3 regions of the Streptomyces venetus genome follow, and region 1 is predicted to be linked to each of the others. Evidence: riboswitches for the same ligand, from Rfam matches in the RefSeq annotation. Region 1 holds a riboswitch; each other region holds the start of a gene.
What was found. Region 1 has a riboswitch for cobalamin ahead of ABEA82_RS26015 (energy-coupling factor ABC transporter permease). Riboswitches for the same ligand answer to the same signal wherever they lie in the genome.

Region 2: it holds a riboswitch for cobalamin, as region 1 does, so the genes downstream of both, ABEA82_RS22470 ((2Fe-2S) ferredoxin domain-containing protein) here and ABEA82_RS26015 (energy-coupling factor ABC transporter permease) in region 1, are expected to answer to the same signal.
Region 3: it holds a riboswitch for cobalamin, as region 1 does, so the genes downstream of both, ABEA82_RS36385 (cobalamin biosynthesis protein) here and ABEA82_RS26015 (energy-coupling factor ABC transporter permease) in region 1, are expected to answer to the same signal.

The regions. Positions count from the first base shown of each region.
Region 1 covers NZ_BAABET010000008.1:179,111-183,379, forward strand. The annotation lists gene ABEA82_RS26005 (MDR family MFS transporter) at 1-121, shown strand, start outside; gene ABEA82_RS26010 (serine/threonine-protein kinase) at 306-1,640, shown strand; cobalamin riboswitch at 1,718-1,902, shown strand; gene ABEA82_RS26015 (energy-coupling factor ABC transporter permease) at 1,933-2,640, shown strand; gene ABEA82_RS26020 (energy-coupling factor ABC transporter substrate-binding protein) at 2,637-3,005, shown strand; gene cbiQ (cobalt ECF transporter T component CbiQ) at 3,011-3,760, shown strand; gene ABEA82_RS26030 (energy-coupling factor ABC transporter ATP-binding protein) at 3,757-4,269, shown strand, end outside.
Region 2 covers NZ_BAABET010000006.1:544,495-548,763, reverse strand. The annotation lists gene ABEA82_RS22480 (Rieske 2Fe-2S domain-containing protein) at 1-821, shown strand, start outside; gene ABEA82_RS22475 (hypothetical protein) at 812-1,603, opposite strand; cobalamin riboswitch at 1,764-1,885, shown strand; gene ABEA82_RS22470 ((2Fe-2S) ferredoxin domain-containing protein) at 1,949-2,320, shown strand; gene ABEA82_RS22465 (APC family permease) at 2,336-3,835, opposite strand; gene ABEA82_RS22460 (HipA family kinase) at 3,985-4,269, shown strand, end outside.
Region 3 covers NZ_BAABET010000015.1:81,957-86,225, reverse strand. The annotation lists gene ABEA82_RS36395 (inorganic phosphate transporter) at 1-1,068, shown strand, start outside; gene ABEA82_RS36390 (hypothetical protein) at 1,103-1,324, shown strand; cobalamin riboswitch at 1,481-1,619, shown strand; gene ABEA82_RS36385 (cobalamin biosynthesis protein) at 1,721-2,656, shown strand; gene ABEA82_RS36380 (cobyric acid synthase) at 2,659-4,167, shown strand; gene cobN (cobaltochelatase subunit CobN) at 4,164-4,269, shown strand, end outside.

The DNA.
Region 1 (4,269 bases):
GGCCACCGGCTTCCTGCTCGACCTGGGCCTCCCGGCCGCCGTGCCCTGGCTGGTCCTCGCCGCCGTGACGGCCCTCGCGGTGACGCTGCTGCCGCGCCGGGTGGAGGGCGCGGCCGCCTGACACGGGTGGCCACGGCGGTCACGTGGCGCCAGTATCCTGGGTCGGCTGCGGCACCCCCACATCAACCTCCGCGGGAAAGCGGGGAGTTGCGCCTGCGGCGACGACCTTCCCACGAGCATGAGGACGAGGACGAGTGCTGCTAGCGGGCCGCTACCGGCTGGACACTGAGATCGGGCGCGGCGGAATGGGAGAAGTCTGGCGTGCGTACGACCAGATGCTCGCCAGGGCGGTGGCCGTCAAGTTACTGCTGCCGCAGGACACGGACGCGACGGCGGCCTCCCGGTTCCGTCTGGAGGCCCAGACCGCCGGGCGTCTCAACCACCCCAACCTCGTCGGTGTCCTGGACTTCGGCGAGCACGACAACCGGCTGTTCCTGGTGATGGAACTGGTCGACGGTGACAGCCTCTCCGGAGTGCTGGCCGTCTCCGGCGCGCTCACCGCCGAGCGGGTGGCGACCCTCGCCGCGCAGGCCGCCGCCGGACTCGCCGCCGCGCACGAGCAGGGCATCGTGCACCGGGACGTCAAGCCCGCCAACCTGCTGCTGGACGTCCACGGGACGCTCAAGATCGGTGACTTCGGCATCGCGCGCTTCCTCGACGATCCCGGCGCGGCACTCACGGCGACCGGCCAGATCGTCGGCACCGGCCTCTACCTGGCGCCGGAACGGGCCCTGGGCAAGCCCGCGAGCCCCGCCTCCGACATGTACTCCCTGGGCTGCGTGCTCTACCAGCTCCTCAGCGGCCGCCCGCCGTTCCAGGCGGACACCGCCGTGGCGCTCCTCCACCAGCATCTCGACAACACCCCCGTGCCGCCTCGCGAACTCGGTGTCACCGGTCTCCCGCCGGCCTTCGAGAGCTACCTGCTCGCCCTGCTCGCCAAGCGGCCCGAGGACCGGCCCACGGCCCAGCAGACCGCCGAGTGGTTCGCCGGCGGCGCCTGGCGGGGTCTGCCCGAGCCGCTGCCGGAGGCCGCGTTCCCGGCGCCGCCCTCCGAGCCGGGAACGTACGCGGCGGCCGAGAGCTCCGCCCCGGCCACGTACGCGCTGCCGACGGGGTCCCGCACCGCCCGGGAGGGGCGTTCACGTCGTGCCGCTCCGCGCAACGCGCCGGGCAACCGGCCGCGCGTGGCCGCGACGGCCGCCGCTGCGGCCCTCTTCCTGGCCGCGATGCTCGCCGGCATGATGTGGTTCGCTCCCGACGACACCGCGACGCAGGGCACGGAACCCGACGCGTCCCCGTCCGCGAGCAGCCCTGCCGCCCCCTCGTCAGCCGAGTCCGCCGACCCTCTCGGGTCCGCCCCGGCGGGCGACGGGGCGCCGACCGTCGGCACAGTGGCCGATGTCACTCCCTCCACCACGGCGCCCGCTCCCCCGACCTCCGCGGCCCCGGAACCGAGCTCCACGGCCCCGACGGAGGAGACGAGCGACACCAAGCCGGAGAAGGCGGACAAGCCCCAGGAGGCGAAGCCCGAGCCGTCCCAGGAGGGCGCGGGGGACGATGACGACGAGGGCGACGACTGAGGAGTTCTGCGCCGGTGTGCCGGGGGGCGCCCCTTGCGCGCCCCCTCGGGTGGCTTGTCATCGCCCTCGTCCCGGCACTACTGTCACCACGCCTTGGTGAACGGGAAATCCGGTGTGATGCCGGTGCGGCCCTCGCCACTGTGATCGGGAAGTCCGGCTCCGGCCCTCGCGGGCGGCCACTGGGTCCTCAGGGACCCGGGAAGGCGGAGTACGGGCGGTGGGACCCGTGAGCCAGGAGACCGGCCAAGGCGCGTCAACCATCCACGAGGTGCTGGAGAGGGTCTGCTGAGCCATGCACATAGCCGAGGGTTTCCTTCCTCCGGCGCACGCGGTCGCCTGGGGCGTCGCGTCGGCGCCGTTCGTCATCCACGGGGCCCGGTCACTCACCCGTGAGGTGCGCGAGCATCCCGAGAGCACTCTGCTCCTCGGTGCCTCCGGCGCCTTCACCTTCGTCCTGTCCGCCCTGAAGCTGCCCTCCGTCACCGGCAGTTGTTCCCACCCCACCGGCACGGGCCTGGGAGCCATCCTGTTCCGGCCGCCCATCATGGCGGTGCTGGGCACCATCACCCTGCTCTTCCAGGCCCTGCTGCTCGCGCACGGTGGTCTCACCACGCTCGGCGCCAACGTCTTCTCCATGGCGATCGTCGGGCCCTGGGCCGGATACGCGGTGTACAAGCTGCTGCGGCGGTTCGACGTGCCGCTGATGGTCACCGTGTTCTTCGCCGCGTTCGTCGCCGACCTGTCCACCTACTGCGTCACCAGCGTGCAGCTGGCGCTGGCCTTCCCCGACCCGGGCAGCGGGTTCCTGGGGGCGCTCGGCAAGTTCGGCTCCATCTTCGCGGTCACGCAGATTCCGCTCGCGGTGAGCGAGGGTCTGCTGACGGTGCTCGTGATGCGGCTGCTGGTGCAGTCCAGCAAGGGCGAACTGACCCGGCTGGGTGTGCTCCTCGCCGAGAAGCGGTCCCGGACCGAGGCCGGGACCGAGGCGGTGACCCGATGAGCAGGAACACGAAGATCAACGTTCTGCTGCTGGTCCTCGTGGCCGCGCTCGCCGTGCTGCCGCTCGCACTCGGCCTCGGCGACCACAAGAAGGAGCCGTTCACGGGCTCCGACGGCGAAGCCGAGACGGCGATCACCGAGATCAAGCCGGACTACAAGCCGTGGTTCTCGCCGCTGTACGAACCGCCGTCCGGTGAGATCGAGTCGGCCCTGTTCTCCCTCCAGGCGGCGCTCGGCGCCGGTGTCCTCGCCTACTACTTCGGCCTGCGCCGGGGGCGGCGGCAGGGCGAGCAGCGGGCACTGGAGCGGGTCGCGGCGAGCCAGGAGCATGACGCCGCCGAGGAGTCCACGGTCGAGAGGGCCTGAGTCGCGTGCTGCCGATCGACGCTGCGGCGCACAGCAGTCGCTGGCGCCGCCGTCATCCCGTGGACAAGGCCGTGCTCGGGCTGGGGCTGACCGTGCTGGCCGTCTCGCTGCCGCCCTGGCCGGGCGCGGCCCTGGTGCTCGTGACGGCCCTGGTGGTGCTGCTGGGTCCGGCCGGTGTGCCCTGGCAACGGCTGTGGCGGGCCTATCGGGTGCCGTTGGGGTTCTGTGTGACGGGCGCGGTCACGCTGCTGGTCCAGGTCGGCGGCCCGGGGGGTTTCGTCTCCCTCGCCCACGACGGGCCGGTCCGGGCCGGTGAGTTGCTGCTACGCACCTCCGCGGCCTCCCTGGGCGTGCTGCTGTTCGCCTTCACGACGCCCATGTCGGACCTGCTGCCGCGGCTGGTCCGGGCCGGGATCCCGGCGCCCGTCGTGGACGTGGCGCTGGTGACGTACCGCATGAGCTTCCTGCTGCTGGACTCCGTGCGCCGGGTCCGCGACGCGCAGGCCGCCCGGCTCGGGCACACCTCGCGGGCCGCCGCCTGGCGTTCGCTGGGCGGGCTCGGCGCCACCGCGTTCGTCCGGGCCTTCGACCGGGCGGCCCGCCTCCAGGCCGGTCTCGCCGGGCGCGGCTACGACGGCACGCTGCGCGTCCTGCTGCCCGAAGCCCGCGTCTCCGTCCGCTTCACGGCCGCCAGTTGTGCCCTCCTCGCGGCGCTGGCAGTCCTCACCTTCGCACTGGAAAGGCCGCTGACATGAGCGAGCCCGCCCTCGTCGCCCTGCGGGGCGCGTCCTTCGCCTACGAGGACGGCCCCGCCGTGCTCAGCAGCCTCGACTTCGACATCGCCGAGGGGCGTGCGCTCGCCCTGCTCGGCCGCAACGGCAGCGGCAAGACCACGCTGATGCGGCTGCTCAGCGGCGGACTGCGCCCGGACGAGGGCCGGTTGACGGTCGAGGGGCAGCCGGTGACCTACGACCGCAAGGGCCTGACGCGGCTGCGGACGACCGTCCAGCTGGTGGTGCAGGACCCGGACGACCAGTTGTTCGCGGCCTCCGTCGAACAGGACGTGTCGTTCGGTCCGCTGAACCTCGGTCTGCCCGACGGGGAGGTGCGGGCGCGGGTGGCGGAGGCGCTCGCCGCGCTGGACATCACCGCCCTGGCCGACCGGCCCACCCATCTGCTCTCCTATGGGCAGCGCAAACGCACCGCCATCGCGGGCGCGGTCGCCATGCGGCCCCGGGTGCTGATCCTCGACGAGCCGACGGCC
Region 2 (4,269 bases), on a different contig from region 1:
TGGCCAAGGGCGACCGCCGGCCGCCCCGCGGTGTGCGCGGCTACCCCGTCCGCGAGGCGTACGGCCTGGTGTTCGTCTTCCCGGGCGACCCGCAGCGGGCCGCGGCCACGCCGCTGCCCGAGCTGCCGGCCTTCGGCTCACCGCGGTACCGGACCATGACGTACTCCAAGACCGTGCGCTGCCACTACTCGTTCATGCACGAGAACCTCCTCGACATGAACCACCAGTTCCTGCACCGGGGCGTGGTCGGCAGACTCCACCCCGAACTGCTGGGCTACCGGAGCGACGAGCGCTCGGTGGAGGCCGGCTACCTGTTCACCCACACCGGGGGAAGACGCAGCCGCAGCGCCGGCCTGCTGGCCTCCGAGGGGGTCGGGGGCGGCACCGCCGATGTCATGACGATCCGCACCGAGTACCCGTACCAGACCCTCGAACTGGTGCCGGAGAACGCCGACCGCCCGGCCTTCCGCCTCTGGGCGGCCTACGTCCCCGAGGACGCCGAGCAGCGCAGGTGTCACGCCTACGGCCTGCTCATGATCGAGAAACCCCGGATCCCCGGCCTCCTCCACCTGGCCTGGCCGTTCGTCCGGCGCTTCACCGAGCGCGTGTTCGCCGAGGACCGCATGGCGGTGGAAGCGGAGCAACGGGCCTGGGACGAGCAGGGGGAGGACCGCAACCACGAGGTGTTCCCGCTGATCCTCGACGTCCGCGAGGTGCTGCGCGCGAACGGCGTCCCCATCGAGGCCCGGCCCGCGGGGTGCGGCGGCGCCTCGCTGTGCGGGGGCGCGCGGCTCTCCGCCGGTGCCCAGGGTCAGGAGTGACCTGACGCCGTGGCCGTGGCGTCCGGCTCAGCGGCTTCCGGTGTGTCCGGGGTGTCCGGCGCGTTGTCGTCCAGGCCACCGCGGAGAGCGGCGATCGCGAAGGCCGTCATGGACGCCAGGCCGAGCAGCGCGAGCGGCCCCCAGATCGCCGGGATCGACCAGAGCGGCCAGTCGTTGGCGGACTGCGCCCACAGCGTCAGGACGGCCGCGCCGGCCATGCCGACGCCGTGCCCCCGTACCACCGAGGCCGCCTTCGCATGACGTCGGTCGCCCCGCGCGAACAGGGGCCACCCCCCGCCGACGACGGCGGGCAGCCCGAACGAGAAGCAGATCAGGGCGCCGCCGAGACGGTCCTCGGGCCACCCGACCGGTGAATCGGACGTCCGCTGCCGCCGATCGCCGTCGTCCCGCACCTCGACGACATCCCCGTGCCAGATCAGGCCCACGACCTTGTCGCCCGGCTCCAGCTCCGACACCACCGGATCGGCGTGCGGGAACGTCACCTCCCAGGGCTTGCCGGAGGGCAGCACCAACTCCGCCTCGGGTGAGGCGTTCCGCTCCCCGCGGTGCGTGTCGGCCCTGCGGACGGTGAACTCCTGCTCCCACCGGCACCCCGACGCCTTCAGCTGGACCGAGGCGCACGCCGGCGCGGCACGGAACTCCCGCTCCCGGTCCAGCGCTCCGCGCACCTCCAGGGCACTGGCCACCCCGAAGACGAGAGCCAGAACCCCCATCAGCAGCCACGCCACGCTCCCCGCCGTACGCCGCTTCCCCGCCCCCACCGAGCCTCCCCGTTCCTCACACAACCCCCTCGAACCGTACCCGAACCCGCCGGCGGGGCCCTGCCCGTGACCGCCGGGCGAAGCCGTAAAGCCGGTCGGCAACTGCCGTCCTGCCCCGGCCCCATGGCAAGATGACCGGCGAACAAGGCGACGGCGGAACGAGGAAGCCGGTGTGAATCCGGCGCGGTCCCGCCACTGTGATCGGTGAGCCGTTCCCGACAGGCCACTGCCCGCGAGGGTGGGAAGGCCGGGACCGGCGTCGACCCGAGAGCCAGGAGACTCACGCGGTCGCCTCCTCGACGAACCACCGGGGCGGATCTCCCCGGGAGAGAGGGAAGGTGCGGCATGTCCGCAACGCCGGCCGGAGGGCTTCCGTGCCGCATCGTCGTGTGCCGGGACTGCTGCTGCGGCAGCGGCAAGGTGACCGGTGTCGACCACACCGCCCAGACCGAGCGGCTGCGCGCTGCCGCGCCGGTCCGGATCTCCGACTGCCTCGACGTCTGCGACCAGGCCAACGTCATCGTCGTCCAGCCCTCCGCCGCGGGCCGGGCGGCCGGCGGGCGGCCGGTGTGGCTCGGGCTGGTCAACGACCCCGCCGCGACCGAGGACATCGTCTACTGGGTCCGGGAGGGCGGTCCCGGTGTCGCCCCCCGGCCCGAGATCCTCGACCTGTACGCCTTCAGCCCGCTCGCGAAACGGCGCCCGGGCCGCTCATGAGGACCACCGGCAGCTTCAGGACTCCTTTCCGTGCATCAGGGCGGGGTCGACCGTGCTGGGGCGTTCCGACCAGAACGCGGGGGCCGTCAGTCGCCACACGACCATCAGGACCACGCCCGTGAGGGCGATGCCGATGCCGATGACGAGCGGTGGGCCGATCCCGAACCACGAGACGCCGCTGTAGGAGTTGGCGGGGTCGGCCATGTCCGACACGGACTCCACCAGCAGCCATGCCAGCAGCCCGGCACCGACCAGCGGGCCGAGGCCGATCAGCAGGAAGTCGCGGACGCTGCGGGTCAGTTCGCGGCGGTAGTAGACCGCGCACGCCAGACCCGTGAGCGCGTAGTAGAACGCGATCAGCAGGGACAGGGCGGTCAGGGAGTCGAAGAGCGCGTTCTCGCTGATGTGGAAGAGGACGAGGTACCAGACGATGGCGATGCCCGCGACCCACCAGGTGCTCACGTCGGGGGTGCGGTACCGCGGGTGGATGCGGCCGAAGTGCGCGGGCAGGGCGTGCCGGCGTGCCATGGACAGCCCGGTGCGCGAGGCCGGGATGATCGTCGTCTGCGTGGAGGCGAGCGCGGACGTCGACACCGCCAGCAGCACCACCCAGTCCCAGCCGCCCATCGCCTCCTCGGCGAGCAGCGCGAAGATGAACTCCTCCTCCGCCGCGTTCTCGGCGAGGTAGGCCGTCCCGGCGTAGGCCACGACCGCGAAGGCGACCGCGACGTAGGTCACCAGCAGCAGCACCGTCGACCACACGGCCGCCTTGCCGGGCGCGATCGCCGAGTCCTCGACCTCCTCGGTGAGGTTGACCGCCGACTCCCAGCCCCAGTAGATGAACACGCCCAGCAGCAGGGACGAGGTGAGCGGCGCCCCGCCGGCTCCGAACGGGTTCAGCCAGCTGATCTTCGGCTCGACGGAGTCCAGGGTGCCGGTGTCGGCGTAGACGCGGTACAGGGCCACCACGGCGAAGGCGAGCAGGCAGGCGACCTGCGCCAGGATGAGGACGTTCTGCACCTTGGCCGACACGTCGATGCCGATGACGCAGACGGCCGTCATCACCAGGATGAGCAGCACGGTGAGCACCTGGCGCACGACGTCGTTGTCGGCCCAGCTGTCCAGGCCGACGGCGAGCAGGAAGAAGGTCACGGCGACGTCCGCGAGCGACCCGACCACCAGCACACCCGTCATCGTGATGGCCCAGCCGCCGAGCCATCCCGCCCACGGTCCCATGGCCCGGGTGACCCACGAGAAGGTCGTGCCGCAGTCCTGGTCCACCTTGTTGAGGTAGTAGAACGCGGACGCGATCAGCAGCATGGGCACGAACGACGCGACCATCACCCCGGGGGCGTAGATGCCGACCAGCGCCACGACCGGGCCGATGACCGCTGCCACGGAGTAGGCCGGGGAGGTCGCGTTGAGCCCGATGACCAGCGCGTCGAGGAACCCGATCGCGTCGGGCTTCAGACTCGCGGACGGTGGCGGCCCCGCGCCCGTGATCTCGTCGGCCATGCGCTTCACTCCCGTTGTGCGTGGACGGCTCCATACAACAGGCAGGGGTGAGGCATTTTTGCCATTGATGGCGCTTTCGTGGTTTATGTCGGGCTCCGGTCGGCATCAGGAATCGCTTCCGCGTACGAGGTGCCCGGTACGGTTGAGGGATGCTGCCCGAGGTCACCGCCACCCGCTACATCGCGCCCCTGCGTTCCGGCGGCTCCGTCCCCGGCATCGTGGAGGCCGACGACCTGGGTACCTACGTCGTGAAGTTCACCGGCTCCGCACAGGGCCGCAAGGCACTGGTCGCCGAGGTCGTCGTGGGTGAACTGGCCCGGGCTCTCGGGCTGCGGTTCCCCGAGCTGGTCCTGGTGCGCTTCGACCCGGGAATCGCCGACAACGAGCCGCACCAGGAGGTGCGGGAGCTGCACGCGGCCAGCGCGGGTGTGAAC
Region 3 (4,269 bases), on a different contig from region 1:
AACACGATCTCCAAAGGCCTCGTCGACGAGGCCGGTGTCCGTCCCGAGGTCATCTTCGCCGCCCTGGTCGGCGCGATCCTCTGGAACCTGCTGACCTGGCTGGTCGGCCTGCCGTCCAGCTCCTCGCACGCCCTGATGGGCGGCCTGATCGGCGCCACGATCGCCTCGGCGGGCGTCGGCGCGGTGCACGGCGACGTGCTGGTCACCAAGGTGCTGATCCCGGCGATCGCCGCGCCGCTGGTCGCGGGCATCGCGGCGATGTTCGCCACCCGGCTGACGTACTCCCTCGGGAAGAAGGCCGACGGCAAGGCGTCCGAGAAGGGCTACCGGGCCGGCCAGATCGCCTCGGCGGGCCTGGTCTCCCTGGCGCACGGCACCAACGACGCCCAGAAGACGATGGGTGTCATCACCCTCGCCCTGGTCGCCGGCGGCGCCGTCGCCCCCGACTCCGACCCGCCCCTGTGGGTCATCCTCTCGGCGGGGCTCGCCATCGCCCTCGGCACCTACCTCGGCGGCTGGCGCATCATCCGCACGATGGGCAAGGGCCTGACGGACCTTCAGCCGCAGCAGGGCTTCGCCGCCCAGACCAGCGCGGCGACGGTCATCCTGGCCTCCTCCCACCTCGGCTTCTCCCTCTCCACCACCCACTCCGTGTCCGGCTCGGTGATGGGCGCGGGCCTCGGCCGCAAGGGCGGCGTCGTCCGCTGGTCGACGGCGACGCGGATGTTCGTCGCCTGGGCCCTGACCCTGCCGGCGGCGGCCCTGGTGGGCGCGCTCGCCGAGTACGTCACCGGCTTCGGCGACTGGGGCACGGCGGTGGTGGCGGTCTTCCTGGTCGCCTCCAGCGCGGTGATCTGGAAGCTCTCCCGGCGTGAGGTCATCGACCACACCAACGTCAACGCCGCCGAGGAGACGGAGCCGGCCGGTGTGGTGACCACGGCGATGGCCGCGGTCACGCCGCCGCCGGCGGGCGGCACGGCATCGGAGGAGTCGCTGCCCACGTTCCCGGCCCAGGCGGAGGCCGAACGGGAAGCCGCCGCCACGACCACCACGTCCACCCCGGTCTGATCCCGCCCACGCGGTTACAAGGAGAACCTCTGCCATGAAGATCGACTGGGCGGCCCTCGGCTCCGTCTTCGGCGTCAGCCTCGTGGTCACCGTGGCCCTGGTGGGCCTGTTCACCCTCGGCATCACCGGCCTGTCCCGCCAGGAGCGGGCGGCCGCGCAGGGCGGTTCGGCCGGCCTCGCGGTCACCGGCGCGTACGCCTGCTTCGCGGCGTGTGCGGCGGCCGTCGGGTACGGGATCTACCTGATCGTGGCCTGACCACGACTGCTTGTCGCCGGGCGGCGCGGGGCTTCGGCCCTGTGCCGCCCGGTTGTCGTGTGCGGGTGTCGTGTGCGGGCGACTCGGCGTCGTACCGCCCCCACCCGGTGTGGGGTTCTGCACACTCTCCCCTCGCAGGTCAACGGCAAGTTGACGGCCGTTCGCGGCCGTGGTGGACTGCCGGGGCCAGTACGGCGGCAGGAGAGGAAGCCGGTGGAAGTCCGGCGCGGTCCCGCCACTGTCACCGGGGTAGTGATCCCCGGGAGCCAGGAACTCTCACCGCCGGTCTAGTCGAACCAGGGCGTGGACACCCTGAGTGAGGACATATCGCGATGCGCGGCTGCCGTTCGAGGTCGAGTACCCCGCCCCTGACCGCTTCCGTGGGCGGCTGAGCCCATGGGTGCCGGTCGCGTCTTCGCGTACGGCGCCGCCGCCGGCCTCATCGGTGACCTGCTGCTCGGCGATCCTCGCCGAGGGCATCCCGTCGCCGTGTTCGGGCGGGCCGCGGGTGCCGTGGAGCGGGTGTTGTGGCGGGACCACCGGGGGTGGGGCACGCTGCACACCACCGTGTGCGCGGGCGGTGCCGTCGCGCTCGGGGCCATCGCCGCACGTGCCGTCCGTACCTCCGCCGTCGCCTCCGTCGCGCTGACCGGCGCCGCCACCTGGGCCGTGGTCGGGGGGACTTCGCTCGCCCGGGAGGCGCGGGCCATCGGGCGGGCCCTGGAGGCGGGGGACGTCGAAGCGGCCCGTGCGCGGCTGCCGCATCTGTGCGGGCGGGATCCGCAGGCACTCGACGCCGACGGGATCGCCCGGGCCGTCGTCGAGTCCGTCGCCGAGAACACCTCCGACGCGGTCGTGGGGGCTCTCGTGTGGGGGGCCGTCGGGGGTGTACCGGGGCTTCTCGGCTTCCGGGCCGTCAACACCCTCGACGCCATGGTCGGGCACAAGTCCGCCCGGTACCGGCGGTACGGGTGGGCCTCCGCCCGGCTGGACGACCTCGCGGGGTGGCCGGGGGCCCGGCTGACCGCCGTGCTCGCGACGCTGGCCGGACCGGATCCGCGCGGGGCCGTACGGGCCTGGCGGGCGGACGCGGCGAAGCATCCGAGCCCCAACGCCGGGCCCGTGGAGGCCTCTTTCGCCGGAGCGCTCGGGGTGCGGCTGGGCGGGACGCTCTCGTACGGCGGGCGGGTGGAGCACCGGCCCGTGCTGAACACGGAAGGGCGTGCCGTCGACACGCACGACGTCGCACGGGCCGTGCGGCTGTCGCGGCGCGTCACCTGGCTCGCGCTCGGGGTGTGCGCCGGTGCGCGGCTGTTGAAGAGGGGGCAGTGAGTATGAGCGGTGGGCTTCTTGTCGCCGGCACCACCTCGGACGCCGGCAAGAGCGTCGTCACGGCGGGGATCTGCCGGTGGCTGGTCCGGCAGGGCGTCAAGGTCGCGCCCTTCAAGGCGCAGAACATGTCCCTCAACTCCTTCGTGACGAGGGAGGGCGCCGAGATCGGGCGTGCGCAGGCCATGCAGGCCCAGGCCTGCCGCGTCGAGCCGACCGCGCTGATGAACCCCGTGCTGCTCAAGCCCGGTGGCGAGCGCAGCAGCCAGGTCGTGCTGATGGGCAAGCCGGTGGGCGAGTTGAGCGCGCGCGGCTACCACGGGGGGCGCCAGCAGAAACTGCTCGGGACCGTTCTCGACTGCCTCGCCGAGTTGCGGGGCACGTATGACGCGGTGATCTGTGAGGGGGCCGGTTCTCCCGCCGAGATCAATCTGCGGCGGACGGACATCGTCAACATGGGGATCGCGCGGGGCGCGCGGCTGCCCGTGCTCGTCGTCGGCGACATCGACCGCGGCGGGGTCTTCGCCTCGTTCTTCGGGACCGTCGCCCTGCTCTCGCCCGAGGACCAGGAGCTCGTCGCCGGGTTCCTCGTCAACAAGTTCCGCGGGGACGTGAGTCTGCTGGAGCCCGGCCTGGACATGCTGCACGGGCTCACCGGACGGCACACCTACGGCGTCCTGCCCTTCCGGCACGGGCTCGGCATCGACGAGGAGGACGGACTGCGGGTGTCCCTGCGCGGCACGGTGCGCGAGTCGACCGTCGCCCCGCCCGTCGGGGAGGACGTCCTGCGGATCGCCGTCTGCGCGATCCCCCTCATGTCCAACTTCACCGACGTGGACGCCCTGGCCGCCGAACCGGGTGTGGTGGTGCGGTTCGTGGACCGGCCGGAGGAGCTCGCCGACGCCGATCTCGTCGTCGTCCCGGGGACCCGGGGGACGGTCCGCGCGCTGGAGTGGCTGCACGAGCGGGGGCTCGCCGAGGCGCTGCGGCGCAGGGTCGCCGAGGGGCGGCCCGTCCTCGGCGTCTGCGGCGGCTTCCAGGTGCTCGGCGAGCACATCGAGGACGACGTCGAGAGCCGGAAGGGGAGCGTGGCGGGGCTCGGGGTCCTTCCCGTCCGCGTGCGGTTCGCCCGGGAGAAGACCCTGACCCGGCCGGTCGGGGAAGCCCTCGGCGAGCGCGTCGAGGGCTACGAGATCCATCACGGGATCGCGGACGTCACCGGAGGGGAACCCTTCCTGGACGGCTGCCGGGTCGGGCAGACCTGGGGCACGCACTGGCACGGCTCGCTGGAGTCGGACGGGTTCCGGCGGGCCTTCCTGCGCGAGGTGGCGGCCGCCGCGGGCCGCCGTTTCGTGCCCGCGCCCGACACGTCGTTCGCCGCGCTGCGCGAGGAGCAGCTCGACCGGCTCGGCGACCTGATCGAACAGCACGCGGACACGGACGCGCTGTGGCGGCTCATCGAGTCGGGCGCGCCGCGAGGACTGCCCTTCATCCCACCGGGAGCGCCCGCATGAGCACTGTGTTGTTGTTGTCGACCGCCGACACGGACCTGCTGGCGGCCCGGGCCGCCTCCGGTGCCTCGTACCGGATCGGCAATCCGACCCGTGTGGACGCCC